One region of the Marinobacter liaoningensis genome, then DNA from elsewhere that is predicted to be linked to it. Evidence: predicted binding sites of a transcription regulator. Region 1 holds the regulator's gene; the other holds the start of a gene.
The links. Region 1 encodes FliA, which starts transcription of late flagellar genes. Its sites were predicted from a motif close to CTAAAGTTTNNNNNNNNNNNGCCGNTAA; they were not measured.
Positions count from the first base shown of each region.

Region 2: the regulator FliA is predicted to act here: its motif matches at 5,621-5,648, upstream of KZO34_RS11875 (methyl-accepting chemotaxis protein).

Region 1 is NZ_JAHXKI010000002.1:255,110-262,368, reverse strand. Features, by position in the region: gene flhA (flagellar biosynthesis protein FlhA) at 1-802, shown strand, start outside; gene flhF (flagellar biosynthesis protein FlhF) at 863-2,155, shown strand; gene KZO34_RS03475 (MinD/ParA family protein) at 2,262-3,074, shown strand; gene KZO34_RS03470 (RNA polymerase sigma factor FliA) at 3,105-3,848, shown strand; gene cheY (chemotaxis response regulator CheY) at 4,011-4,394, shown strand; gene KZO34_RS03460 (protein phosphatase CheZ) at 4,415-5,200, shown strand; gene KZO34_RS03455 (chemotaxis protein CheA) at 5,218-7,259, shown strand, end outside.
Region 2 is NZ_JAHXKI010000002.1:2,078,334-2,085,592, forward strand. Features, by position in the region: gene KZO34_RS11835 (HD-GYP domain-containing protein) at 1-416, opposite strand, end outside; gene KZO34_RS11840 (hypothetical protein) at 593-1,270, shown strand; gene KZO34_RS11845 (sulfite exporter TauE/SafE family protein) at 1,274-2,005, opposite strand; gene KZO34_RS11850 (YchJ family protein) at 2,118-2,591, shown strand; gene KZO34_RS11855 (DUF3565 domain-containing protein) at 2,600-2,809, shown strand; gene KZO34_RS11860 (DUF2235 domain-containing protein) at 2,859-3,872, shown strand; gene KZO34_RS11865 (thiol-disulfide oxidoreductase DCC family protein) at 3,863-4,246, opposite strand; gene KZO34_RS11870 (CHAD domain-containing protein) at 4,230-5,582, opposite strand; gene KZO34_RS11875 (methyl-accepting chemotaxis protein) at 5,806-7,259, shown strand, end outside.

The DNA of each region.
Region 1 (7,259 bases):
GCGGGAACTGGCGATCGACCCCGGTCAGGTATTTGGCAAAGTCGAGGGGATTCAGGGCAAGGATCCGGCTTTCGGACTGGATGCCTGCTGGATTGAGCCGGACAAGAAGGATCAGGCCCAGACTCTGGGTTACACCGTGGTTGATGCCAGCACCGTGGTTGCCACCCATCTGAACCAGGTCTTGCAGAAGCATGCCCACGAGCTGCTCGGTCATGAGGAAGTGCAGAAGTGGCTCGACCAGTTGGAGAAGGTGTCGCCCAAACTGGCGGAAGAGCTGGTGCCGACCACGGTGTCGATCAGCCTGTTGCTCAAGGTGCTGCAGAATCTTCTCAAGGAAGAAGTGCCGATTCGGGACATGCGTTCGATCGCTGAGGCCATCGTGAACGTTCATCCGAAGAGTCAGGATCCGAAGTTGCTGACCACGGTGGCCCGTCAGTCCCTGCGCCGGATGATCGTGCAGAGTATCTGCGGGAACGAGTCGGAGATCCCGGTCATCACCCTGGATCCGGATCTGGAACAGTTATTGCTAAAGTCTGTTCAGCAGAGTCAACAATCCGGCGGTCAGGACGACATCGGTCTGGTTCTGGAGCCGAACATGGTGGAGAAGCTGCAGCGGTCCCTGCAGGAAAGCGTCCAGCGCCAGGAAATGCTTGGCAAGCCCGCCATTCTGTTGGTTTCCGGTCCATTGCGACCGGTTCTGGCAAGGTTTGCGAGCTACGGGGTAGAGCGCCTGCACGTGCTCTCCTACCAGGAAATACCGGATAACAAACAGATCACTATCGTGGCGTCCGTCGGTCAGTAACGACACGGACCACAACGCGGCCAGCGCCCGCAGGGGGCTGCCGGTGGAGGATGAGGCAGTATGAAAGTAAAACGGTTTTTCGCTCAGAGCATGGCAGAGGCGCTGAAGCAGGTCAGTGAACAGATGGGGCCGGATGCCGTGATTCTTTCCAATCGTCGTGTTGATGGTGGCGTCGAAATCGTGACGGCACTGGACTACGACGAGAACATGGCGCGCCAGCGATTGGGTGACAAGGCCGAGTCCGCCACCAACGGCTCGCGACTGGCCGAAATGCAGGCTGACCAGCATCGCCGGCTTGAAGACGAGCTGAACCGATCCCGCGATCGTATCCGTGACGTGCGGGAGAAACGGGCCAAGGTGGGGGCATCGTATTCTGGCGCTTCCTTTGCGGACCTGAACGAGGCTGCGTCTTCCGGGTTTGAGGCGTCGACGCCTGCACCGGCTGGCGACGCCCAGGGTTATTCCGATGAGCTGGCTCAGATGCGGGCTGAAATCAGCTCATTGCGGGAGATGATGAGTGGTCGGCCGGTCGAGCCAGCGAAGCCGGCCAGCAATGCGGTCCAACAGCGGCTGGCGGAACGCTTGCAGGAGTTTGGTCTGAGTAACGATTTGGCCGGCTCGTTGTCCCGTCGGCACAAGGGTGGCCGGCTGGAAGATGGCTGGAAACAGTCCCTGAAAATGCTCGCCACCGGTGTCCGCACCTCCCGCCAGGAATGGCCGGATGAGGGCGGTGTCTACGCGCTGGTTGGTCCCACTGGCTCCGGCAAGACAACCACCATTGGCAAGCTGGCGGCACATTACGTGTTGCGACACGGGGCCGATTCATTGGCGCTGGTCACGACCGATCGCTATCGGGTGGCCGCTCATGAACAGCTGTTCGTGTTCGGTCGGATCCTGAACGTGCCAGTGCGGGTGGTGGATGAAAGCCACTCCCTGGATGATATTCTGGACGAACTGTCCGACCGGCATCTGGTATTGATTGATACAGCCGGCCTGACCAGTACGGACAAGGGGTACCAGGAACAGCTGGCGGAGCTGGCGCGTAGCCACCACAATATCCGTACCCACCTTGTGGTGTCTGCCACCAGCCAGCCGCGTATCATGAAATCCGTCTGGCATTGCTATAAGATGGCAAATCTTTCGGGCTGCGTGATGACAAAGATTGACGAAGCCCTGACACTCGGGGAATCTCTGGGGTTCGTGATGGAAACCGGGTTGCCGGTGGCTTATTACACGGACGGGCAGAAAATCCCCGAGGATCTGCATCACGCGGAAGCCATTCCTCTGGTGCGGCTGGCGGTGGAGCGGCTGAAACGCCTTCAGCAACAGCAGTCGGTTGCCGAAGGGGCCTGAGCGCAAACATGCCTTAACCGGATCCCAGGGCATCCGGCGCGCGGAGCTGGCGCCGTTCAATAACAAGACGAGCCTTCAGTACAACTGGCGAGAGACAAGAATCAACATGAGCAGAGCAAATCCGGTACAGGTGATTGCGGTTTCCGGCGGCAAGGGTGGAGTCGGCAAGAGTAACGTGTCGGTCAACCTCGGAATCGCCCTGGCACAGAAAGGTCGCCGGGTTGTGATTCTGGACGCCGATCTGGGCCTCGCCAACATTGATGTGCTGCTCGGAATTACGGCCAGCCGAAACATCTCAGACGTGCTGTCCGGTGAGTGCGAACTCAAGGACATACTGGTCAACGGACCCGGCGGCATCAAGATTGTGCCGGCCTCCTCCGGCACCCAGCGAATGACTCATTTGAGCCCGATGGAGCACGCCGGACTGATCAATGCCTTCAGTGAACTGGGTGATCAGATTGACGTACTGATTGTCGATACCGCCGCGGGCATTTCCGAATCCGTGGTCAGTTTTCTTCGGGCCTCCCAGGAACTGCTGTTCGTTGTCTGTGATGAGCCCACCTCCATCACCGATGCCTACGCCCTGATCAAGCTGATGAATCGCGAATACGGCACCAACCGCTTTCGTATTCTGGCAAACCAGGTGCGAAATGAGCAGGAAGGCCGCCACCTTTTCGATAAACTGACCCGGGTGACCGAACGGTTCCTTGATGTGGCTCTGCAGTATGTGGGTATGGTGCCGTACGACGAAGCCGTCAAGAAATCGGTACAGCGACAGCGGGCGGTGCTGGACGCCTACCCCCGCGCCAAGGCGTCTCTTGCGATCAAGGCACTGGCGGACAAGGTCGACAACTGGCCGTTGCCATCCTCGCCCCGGGGACACCTCGAGTTCTTTGTGGAGCGGCTCGTCGAAGTCTGATTCTGATCCAGTCAAATCAACACCGGATACATGACATTGGCGAAACATCTGGGAATCTATCAGCAGTCTGACGCGAAAGGTCCTTCTCGACTCATTGAGGAGCACGCTCCGCTGGTCAAGAAAATTGCCCTTCATCTGATGGCCAGGCTCCCCGCCTCGGTGCAGCTGGACGACCTGATGCAGGCGGGCATGATCGGTCTGCTTGAGTCGGCCCAACGCTACAGCTCGACCAAAGGTGCGACGTTTGAAACCTATGCCGGCATCCGTATCCGAGGCGCCATGGTGGATGAGATCCGCAAGGGCGACTGGGTCCCCCGTTCAGTCCATCGAAATGCCCGCCGGATTTCCCAGGCCATCAAGGCCGTTGAAGACCGTCTCGGTCGTGAAGCCCAGGACCTCGAAGTCGCCGAAGAACTGGGTATGGAGCTTTCCGAATACCATGCCTCGCTTGCAGACGCCAACAGCGGGCGACTTTTTAGTCTGGATGAGCTCAATGAATCCGGCGAGCTGCCGATAGAAGAAGCAGAGAGCAGCGATAATCCGCTGGATGGTCTGGCGTCCGATGCCTTCCGTCGCAATCTGGCCGAGGCCATCGAAGAGTTGCCGGAGCGGGAAAAACTGGTGCTCAGCCTGTACTACCAGGAAGAGCTGAACCTGAAGGAAATCGGCGCCGTTCTGGGCGTCAGTGAAAGCCGGGTCAGCCAGATTCACAGCCAGGCCGCGCTCAGGTTGCGTGGTCGCCTTGCGGGCTGGCGTCGTGAAGCGGACGACTAGACGCCTACTCCGTGTGTCTGGTTCATAGCGCTCTGTAGCTTTTGGTAACCGGCGCTTTACTTGGGCACCAAAGATCAGACAATAAGTGCTTAAAACAGCGGCCTGCTAGATGTCGAGCTCATAGGTCAAACGAATTCCGGGTGTTACTAACTGGAGGTCCCATTGGACAAGAACATGAAAATCCTGATTGTGGACGACTTTTCCACAATGCGACGGATCATCAAGAACCTGCTGCGTGATCTGGGTTTCAGCAACACCGACGAGGCAGATGATGGCAACACCGCGCTGCCGATGCTGAAAAGCGGCAAGTACGATTTTCTGGTGACGGATTGGAACATGCCGGGGATGTCCGGGTTTGATCTGCTGAAAGCCGTGCGCGCCGATGAAGATCTGAAGACGCTGCCGGTGCTGATGGTGACAGCCGAAGCCAAACGGGATCAGATCGTGGCGGCGGCCCAGGCAGGTGTGAATGGCTATGTGGTCAAGCCGTTCACGGCAGCGGTCCTGAAGGAAAAGATTGAGAAAATCTTCGAACGCATTCAGTAATCAGAGGTCGGATGGCTCTCATGAGCGATAGCAACAAGAACCATCGGAGCCTCGATCCGGAGGTGACTGAGCAGCTCCAGCGTCAGAGCGCAGAGCTGGCCGAAAGCGTAAAGGCCGGAGATTTTGCTCAGGCGATGACCGTGATCAATGAACTCAGCGAGGTCAGGGATCAAAGTCTCTACCGCGAGGTTGGTCGGCTGACCCGTAGCCTGCACGAAGCAATCCGGAATTTTCAGGTGGATCCACGCAGCGTCGAGCAGCAGGAAGCGCTGTCGAAGATGACTGATGCCTCCGACCGCCTTGAGTACGTGGTCCAGATGACCAGTCAGGCGGCCAACCGCACCATGGACCTGGTGGAAGAGACCATGCCTGTTGCCCACTCCGTTCGCGATGAGGCCTCGGCACTGCGGGATGAATGGCAACGGTTACGCCGGCGGGAAATGCAGCCCGCCGAGTTCCGTGAGCTCTACGGGCGCATCGACCGGTTCTTTGCCGGCCTGACCACCGACGCCGACACCATGTACAACAATCTTTCGGAAATTCTGTTGGCCCAGGATTTTCAGGATCTGACCGGGCAGGTGATCCAGAAGGTCACGACCCTGGTGAAGGAAGTGGAAGAACAGATGCTCAGCCTTGTGGTGATGGCGAGCCATGTGGATCAGATCACCGGCACCGTGCACCAGATTGACGAGACTCAGGTTTCGGCGGAGCAGGGCGTAGGGCCTCAGATCAAGGCTGAAGAGCGTGAAGATGTAGTATCGGGACAGGACGATGTCGATGATCTGCTGTCCAGTCTCGGTTTCTGAATTGATAAGGGGTTCGCATGGCGTTTGATGCTGATGACGAGATTCTCCAGGACTTCCTCGTGGAAGCTGGCGAAATTCTCGAAAAACTGTCGGAGCAACTGGTCGATCTCGAGCAGCACCCGGACGACAGTGATCTGTTGAACGCCATTTTCCGTGGTTTTCACACCGTCAAGGGTGGTGCGGGCTTCCTCCAGCTCGATGCCCTGGTCAATTGTTGCCACTCCGCAGAGAACGTGTTCGACATTCTGCGCAATCACAAGCGCCGTGTGGACTCGGAGCTCATGGACGTGGTGCTCGAGGCGCTTGATCACGTTAACGCCATGTTCGAGCAGGTCAGGAATCATGAAGAGCTGACACCGGCTCCGGATGAACTGATTGCCGCCCTCGATGCCTTTGCCGAACCGGAAAGTGACACCGGAAGAGGTTCACAGGAGCCTGCCGAAGAGACCCGGCAGCCGGGGGCGGACGACGGCGGTGATATCACCGATGACGAATTTGAGCAGCTGCTTGATGCTCTTCACGACGGCAGCGATTCTGCCGACAACCAGGCGCCCGGTTCTCATGACTCTGCCGGGGCGCCTGCTGGCGAATCCGGTGATGACGAAATCACCGACGACGAGTTCGAGGCTTTGCTGGACCAGCTCCATGGCAAAGGCCAGTTTGCCGGCGCCCCGGAATCCGACGAGCCCGAGACCGGTGCCCGTCAGGATAAGGAGGCGTCAACGGGTAAGGGTGATGAACTGATCACCGACGACGAATTCGAAAAGCTGTTGGACGAGCTGCATGGTAAGGGCGGTGGTCCAACCGCTAACGACGGGGGCAAGGCGCCCAAAACAGAATCGTCAGCCGCAGCGACGCCGGAGTCGTCGACCCCCAAGCCGAAAAAGGCAGAAACTCCCGAGCCGGCCGACAATGCCGGATCTGCCGCCAAAGCCCCGGCGCCCGCTGCCCCGGCGAGGGACCCGGCACCGACCGCAGAAACCACGGTGCGGGTTGATACCAAACGCCTGGACGACATCATGAATATGGTGGGTGAACTGGTGCTGGTGCGAAACCGCCTGCAGCGTTTGGGCGCTGCAAGCGAAGACGAGCACATGCACAAGGCCGTATCCAATCTGGATGTGGTGACCACCGATCTGCAGTCTGCCGTCATGCAGACGCGGATGCAGCCCATCAAGAAAGTGTTTGGTCGATTCCCCCGGGTGGTCCGCGACCTCGCCCGCAACCTGAAAAAAGAAGTGAACCTCGTGATGCACGGGGAAGAGACCGACCTGGACAAGAACCTGGTGGAAGCGCTCTCGGACCCACTGGTGCACCTTGTCAGGAACTCCGTGGACCATGGTATCGAGGCCCCGGACGTTCGCGAGAACGCCGGAAAGCCGCGCCAGGGAACCGTCACCCTGTCCGCTGAGCAGGAAGGCGATCATATCCTTTTGTCGATCGATGACGATGGCGCGGGTATGGACCCCGAGGTGCTCAGGCGTAAAGCCGTCGAGAAAGGCATTTACGAACAGGATGCCGCCGACCGGCTCACCGACAGCGAGTGTTTCAATTTGATCTTCTCCGCCGGTTTTTCAACCAAGGAGCAGATTTCGGACGTGTCCGGCCGTGGTGTCGGCATGGACGTGGTCAAGACCAAGATCGGTCAGCTCAATGGCCAGATCAATATCGTGTCGGAGCTGGGCAAGGGCTCCCGGATCATCATCAAGGTGCCCCTTACCCTGGCGATCATGCCCACCCTGATGATCATGCTCGGAGACCAGTCGTTCGCCCTGCCGCTGGTCAATGTGGTGGAGATTTTCCACCTGGATCTGACCAAGACCAATATTGTTGACGGGCGAGAATGCATCGTGGTGCGGGACAAAGTCTTCCCGCTGTTCCACATCAAGCGCTGGCTGGTGAGAGACGCCGCCGGTGACGATGAGCCCGACAACGCCCACGTGGTGATTGTCGCCATGGGAACAAGGCAGGTTGGCTTTGTGGTCGATCAGCTGGTGGGGCAGGAAGAGGTGGTCATCAAACCTCTGGGTCGTGCGCTTCAGGGAACGCCGGGTATGGC
Region 2 (7,259 bases), 1.8 Mb from region 1:
GCCGTTTTCTGGGCATCTTCAAACCGGATCACCGCTGTTTTCATTTCCGTGCCGGTGTCCACCTTGTTGATGTAGGTGACCCGCCGGCGAGGGGGGACTTTCGGGGGCGGCTCTGCCCTGGGAGGCGCCGCTTTTTTGCCGCGTTTGAAGAAACCGAAAAAGCCCCCGGGAGATCGGGTGCGCTCGCTGTCACGGGGTGGTGGGACGGATTCGGGCCGCTCTAAGCGGCCTTCGATGTATACGAACTCACACTCTGAACGCAGTGCCTCGATCTCGGAAGCGTCGCGAATTACAAAGCCCTGCAAAAGAAAGCTTGTTTCCTCCCAGGGCCTGTCAAGGCGCACGACGTGCATGCCCAGTGACAGGTCAGCGACATCAATACAGGTCTCTACGATTTCTTGATGAGGTGTGCCCATAACAAGTTCCAGGTCATCCCTGACTGCATCTTGATTCCATTTTGAAGGGAATCCCTCCGAAACGAACGACTCGGCCTGTAAAATCTGGTGAAATAACATTCATTCAATAGGTTAGTCTGTCGTTGGCCGATACGCTAATCATTGTCTGCTGTCAGGAACGAACAAGGGCTTCCGCCATGACCGACCCCAACAGTGTTCGGCTCTGGTGGCTGGCGCTCGCCGCCGGTCTGATCCCGATGCTGACCATTCACGTGACCTTTTTTGTCTCTGTTCTGGAGGGGCATGTTTCGTTCTGTATTCCGTACTGGGATAGCTGCACCAGCATCAGCCGGACCGGGCGTCATGGCACCGCTTATTTCATATTCAAGGGCGCGATGCTGCCCGCGTCCGTGCTCGGGCTGTTGTTCTGGTGGTTCAATGGCCGATGGCTGAGGCAGCTTGGCGTGCGGTCGGCGGCTATTGTCTGGGTGCCCTGGCTGGGGCTGGTCGCCAGCGCCGCCCTGGCGGCGTACACGGTGGCGCTTGGTCATGAGGGCGAAGGCTTCAACCTCATGCGACGGATCGGCGTTGTACTCTACCTTTCCCTGACCTTTCTCTGCGAACTGCTCATCAGTGCCGCGCTCCGGGAACACCCGGTATGGCGTGGCGACGGCAAGTGGTTACTCGGCCTGTGCCAGCTGACACTCGCCATCGGTATCCTTTCTGTGATCCTCAATGGCGTCGCGCCAGCCCTCTACAGCCGGACAGACGATGCTTTTGAGTGGGTATTCGCCCTGCTGATCAACGTGCATGCCCTTCTGCTGGCGCGGCTGTGGCGCAAGAGCCGGTTCAGGGTAAGGTTCTGGGTGGACTGACCTTTACAGCGAGAGCAGGCCGCGGACCAGGGCAGCCGCCCCGGCTACGGCTGCAATGGCCAGGATCACCGGTCGAAGCCCGTCAAAGGGCATGCGGCTGACCAGGCGTCCGGACAGCCAGAACCCGATCAGGACGCCGGGGAAGGTCAGCCCAAACAGTTGCAGCTCACGGAGGCCAAGATAGCCGGAGAACAGCAGTGCGGCCAGACTCAAGAAACTGGCCATCAGGAAGAATGCGGACATGTTGGCCCGGACCAGGGGGCCCTTTTCATTCTGGTAGATCAGGGCAATGGGTGGTCCGCCCACGGCGGTAATGGTGCCCATATAGGTTGAGGCAGCGCCTGCCATGATGCTATTGGGAGCGTTCAGTGCCGGGCGCAGGCCGGCAATGCTGAGAGCTACGCCGGTCAGGATCAGGACGCCAAAGATCAACTCGAACCCCTTGGGGGACAGAACCAGCAGCGTCAATCCCGCCAGTACCGTGCCGATGGCGCCTCCAACAATGGCAAAACGTACCTGGCGCACCTGCAGAGCACCGCGATTGCGAATCAGCATGAAGATCGTCAGGATCGTGGCGTTCAGAATTAAAGGCCCCGGTAAAAAGAGAGGGCTGACGAGGAACAGCAGCGGTGCAGAGAGCGTTCCAATGCCATAGCCAGCCACGCCCTGGAGGCACGCTCCGGCCAGGATGGCGAGATTGGCAAGCAGTATCTGCAGCAGGCTTAGTTCGTTCAAGTCAGGTCACCGGGCATGGGGGAATCTGCCTTGATAACACAGCAGGTAAGGGGTTGGAACTGGTAGACTGTCATTCCTCATCCGACCTTAGTGGAAAGACGGGCGATCCCTGATGACAGACCAACCTTCTCCCGATCAGACAACCTGTCCTTGTGGCTCTGGCCAGGACTACGGCACCTGCTGTCAGCCCTACCACCTGGGCGAGCCGGCCGCATCCCCGGAAACGCTGATGCGTTCCCGTTACAGTGCCTTTGTGCTGGGCCTGACGGACTATCTGCTGACTAGCTGGCACACCAGTACTCGTCCGGACACCCTCAATCTGCAGCAATCGCCGGACTGGGCGTCGCTGCAAATCCTTGGCAGCTCCCAAAAAGGGCGTGCCGGCATGGTGCACTTCCGGGCGCTCTACCGTGCCGGTAGTGGCTGGGGTTATCTGGAGGAGCATTCGGAATTCGTCCGGGAACAGGACCGGTGGTTCTATGTGGCAGGCGATACCCGCGAAGGCCCGTTGAAGCCCGGGCGCAACGAGCCTTGCCCGTGCGGCAGTGGAAGAAAGTACAAGACCTGTTGCTTGAAGGTTGGATAACAGCTGCCATGAAACAGCCCATAACCGGCTACCACCGGGACCAGGAGAGTCACTGGGTTGCCCAGTTGGCGTGCGGTCACAACCAGCATGTGCGCCATGACCCGCCCTGGGTTAACAGGCCCTGGGTGATGACGCGAGAGGGTCGGCAATCCATGCTGGGTTTCGAGCTGGACTGCAAGAAATGCGACCAGGCTGCGCCGCCGGACCATCAGCCATAAGCTATAATCTGGTCAAACTCTGATCACTCTGGTGGCAAAGGAGTCTGCCATGGTCGAGCGCCTCGTCATCTGTGCTGACGGCACCTGGAATCGTCCCGAAGAAGACCTGCATAAAGACGTTCCCACCAATGTTCTGCGAATGGCCCGGGCCATCAGCCCGCTGACCGCCAGGGGCTGGCCCCAGCATGTGTTTTACGACTGGGGCATTGGCTCCTACTACAACGCCGTGATTGGTGGTGCAACGGGCCGGGGCATTCACAAGAACATCATGGATGCCTACCGCTACATCGTTCAGAACTATGAGCCCGACACCGAACTGTATTTCTTTGGCTTTAGCCGAGGTGCCTACACGGTGCGTTCCCTGTGTGGCCTTATCAATAACTGTGGCATCCTCAAGCGGCCCGATGCGCGGCTTATCCAGAAAGCCTTTGACCACTACAAGAAAACGGGCAAGGAGTATGCGCCGGCCGGTGCGGAGTCCCTGAAATTCCGGGCTGAGCACAGTCATCCGTCCCGCGAGATTCATTTTGTCGGGGTGTGGGACACGGTCGGTGCACTCGGCGTGCCGTTTTCATTGCTGGGATTGTTTGATCGTAAGGACGAGTTTTATGACACCAAACTCGGCAGTAACGTTCGGGTGGCGCGACACGCACTTGCCATTGATGAACGCCGGGAGGATTTCGAACCCACCCTGTGGCGCCCGAGGCCGGGGCTCGATCTGAAACAGGTGTGGTTTGCCGGTTCTCACAGCGACATCGGTGGCGGGTATCCGGCGGACGAGGGCGGTCTGTTTGCCTCGGACATTGCCCTGGACTGGATGGTGCAGGAGGCGAGGGCGGCGGGCCTGGAGATCGAGCCGCACCTGCCGGCTGCGGCCAGGCCGGACGCTCGGGCGAAACTGCACAATTCCCGGCGGCACATTTTCCGGTTTTCCCAACCGCTGATCAGACCCCTGAAAGTCGCCGATGTTGAGACCACGATCCACCCATCGGTGAAGGATCGCTGGCGTCTCGATCCGGGTTATCGCCCACCCAATCTGGAGCAGGTCGGATTTCAGGGTTGATGACCGTGGTCGTTGGCGCCGATGGCACAGGCGTACTTTCGCTCGTACCGGCGGTCCGCCCAGTTCTCGTAAATTCGCGAGGCAATGGGGAAGACCAAAGGCCAGAGCAGGGGCTTGAACAGGAAGCCCACAGTGGTATGTGACCAGGCGCGCACATTGGCGTGCAGACCGGTTACCCAGTCCCCGGACGGGGTCATCAGGTGAAGGCGGCGAAGCAGATCCTCGTGGTCTGGCACCAGCGGGTTGTTGCCATGCTGTTCGTGGATGTCCGCGAAGATCAGGTTGCCATCCTGAAGCTTGCGCAGAGTTCGGATCTCGCGGGCACACAGTGGGCAGCGACCGTCGTAGAACAGGGTGTCATATCGGGGCTCCATCAAGTCCTCCAAGGGCCAGTATCTGCTTTCGGACGTCTGCTTTTTGCTGTTCCAGCCTGGCTTTCAGAGCGCCCAGGGCCGCCGGAAGAATCTCCGGGGCGTCGCCCCGGAACTGTTCCAGCAACTCGATCTGAACGTGCAGATCCTGGAAATGGCCGTAATGTTTCTGGCGCTCTCTCAGAACCTTCAGGGGCTGCTTCCAGCCCGCCCTGTCGAGTTCCATCAGGTAGCGCGTCCGTTTCAACCGTTTGCGCAGTCGATGGAAATCCTCATCGGGCGAGACGCTGGTCAGCATCGCAGTCAGTTTGTTGATTTCATCCATACGTCGCCGGGCGGTCTTTCGGATGTCTTTATGGCTCAGTGATGCGGCAAGTTTTTCCAGTTTTCGGGACTCTATCCGGTCCTGCCAGTCGGTGAGGCTCTTGAGGTAGCGCTTGCCGGTCAGTTTTTTTACCAGCTGTTGGTGTTCGTCATCCGCCTCTCTCTCGAAATAGGTCTGCAATGCGGTGCGCAGTTCATCATTGGCGGAACATAACCATGGCAGCTGTTGCAGGAATACGTGCAGATCCCTGAGTCGACTGGTCGCGTTTGCGTTCCGTTTCAGTTGCTTGATGGCCTTGGCCAGCAGTTTGTTGTTGGTCACTTCCTGAACTGATTCGGCAATGGCGCGGCTGCGGCGAATGGCAATGCGGTACTGGTGCAGAAACTCGTCATCCAGTCCTATGATCACCCCCGGTGTCAGCTGTTGCATGAGCGCCAGCTGGTGTTGGAGTGCTGCAGGAATATCCCTGCCCGGTCGGGCGCCGTCGGTATCCGGTCGCTTTTTCAGTTTGCGGGCGAAATGGGTATAGCTGAACTGGATGGGTGTCAGGAGCGTTTCCAGTTTGCCCTTGCCCCCGGCCAGTTCGTGCCAGTGGCGAACAGGAATGCGAATGTGCACGAAACTGGCCGTTGGAAGTTGCTCGGGCGGGCGTTTTAGCAGCCACTGGGCCAGCTCGAGGAGGGCCGGGTTGTGGCCAATGACCGCAATCGCGCCTTGCCCATCCCGGTCCTGTAACCATTCTGCGAGACGACGGAAATCAAAGGTGTAGAGATCGGGGCAGACGTGTACCCGCTCCGGGGGGAATGCGGCCGGCAGGATGCCCTCAAGTGTCGCCTGCGCCCGCGTTGCTGAACTGGCGTAAACCTGGCCACCGAAACCACCGTGATGAGCAAGGGCCCGGCCCAGGGGTGCCAGCTGGCTTTGCCCCCGGGCATTCAGGGGCCGCGCCCGGTCGCGCAGTGTGTCGTCGGCCCAGCTGGATTTGGCGTGTCGGATCAGGTACAGGTGCTTCATGCTAGAACCCTGGCACTAAGACATTGGTCGAAACCGCGCTCAAGAATTGGACAATACCGTCGATACCCTAATTAGCTGAATATGCGTGGACAGTACCAGTCTAGTGTCAACACGCACGACCTTCACTGTTTCGTGCGTAAACCGGTCTTAACAAACTGGAACAGTGCTCAACGCATCTCTGTGGATAATCCATAACTCTACCCAATCCCCGAGGATCGTTGTAATGAACGTGCTGAACAAACTGCGCATCCGCACCCGATTGTTGCTGGCCGTCCTGGTGCCGGTACTGATCACCGCAGCGACCATCGCCTGGATCACCGTCAGCCAGATCCAGGCCAGTGGTGAAGCAGAACTCAAGCGGCTTGAAACCAGCCTTCTGGAATCCCGGAAAGCCGGACTCAAGAATCTGATCGACGCCGCCCGGGCAGTGGTTCTGGAAGCGAAGAACGACCCCGAATTGTCGGAAGAGGAAGCCAAGGCCGAGGCGGCGTCGCGTCTCAGAACCATCCGTTTCGACAAGACCAATTACGTCTTTGCCTACACCCGGGATGTCTACAACCTGGCCTATGCGCCGGACCCCACCAAGGAAGGGCCAACGAACAATCCGACTCTCAAGAAGCTGGTGGGCGCCCTGTTCGATGCGGCGCAAAGCGATGGCTATTACGGGTATGAATGGATGAATCCGGCCTCGGGCAATGAGGAGCCAAAAGTCTCTTATTCCACCATTATTCCGGGTTGGGACTGGATGATCGGTGCCGGTGTCTACGTAACCAACATCGAGCGCGAAGTCGCCGCCGCCCGGGCTGAAATCGAGGACAACATTGCCTCCACCCTGGGATTCATTCTGGTGGTAACGGTGATCGTTGTGGTCATCTCTCTGGTGATCGGCCTGTTCGTCGGCCGCACGGTGACCCGACCGCTCAAGGGCGTGAGCGACATGATGCAGGAAATCGCTGACGGTGAGGGCGATCTGCGCCATCGTCTGCCCGAGGACGGTACGGACGAACTGTCTGAGCTGGGGCGTCGTTTCAATGCCTTCGTGGTCAAGATTCAGGACACTATCCGCGAGGTGGGGGCGACCACCGACCAGGTCGCCTCGGCCGCCGAGGAACTGAGCCGGGTTGCCAATGAAACCCGCGCCTCGGTTCAGGAACAGGGCTCGGAAACCGACCAGATTGCCTCGGCCATCAACGAAATGGCGGCCACCATCCAGCAGATTTCCGGCAATGCCAACGAGGTTGAAAGTGCGGCGTCGGACGCCGATCGCATGGCCCGGGACGGTGGCGAAACCATCACCAACGCCCAGGGAGCGGTGAACAAACTGTCTGAGGAAATCCAGGAAAGCGCGCGCACCATTGACGCCCTGGCGGAGAAGTCGGATGACATCCAGCAGGTGCTTGATGTGATCCACGCGGTGACGGAACAGACCAACCTGCTGGCCCTGAACGCCGCCATTGAGGCGGCCCGAGCTGGTGAGCACGGCCGAGGTTTCTCGGTGGTTGCCGATGAAGTTCGCCAACTGGCCAAGCGCAGTGCCGAGTCCGCAGACCAGATTCGTGAAATGATTGACGGCTTTGTGTCGGAGTCCCGTTCTGCGGTTGATCTCATGAACAAATCCCGGGATCGCTCGTCGGAGACGGTGGAACGGATCAATCACGCTACCAGCGCCCTGGGCAC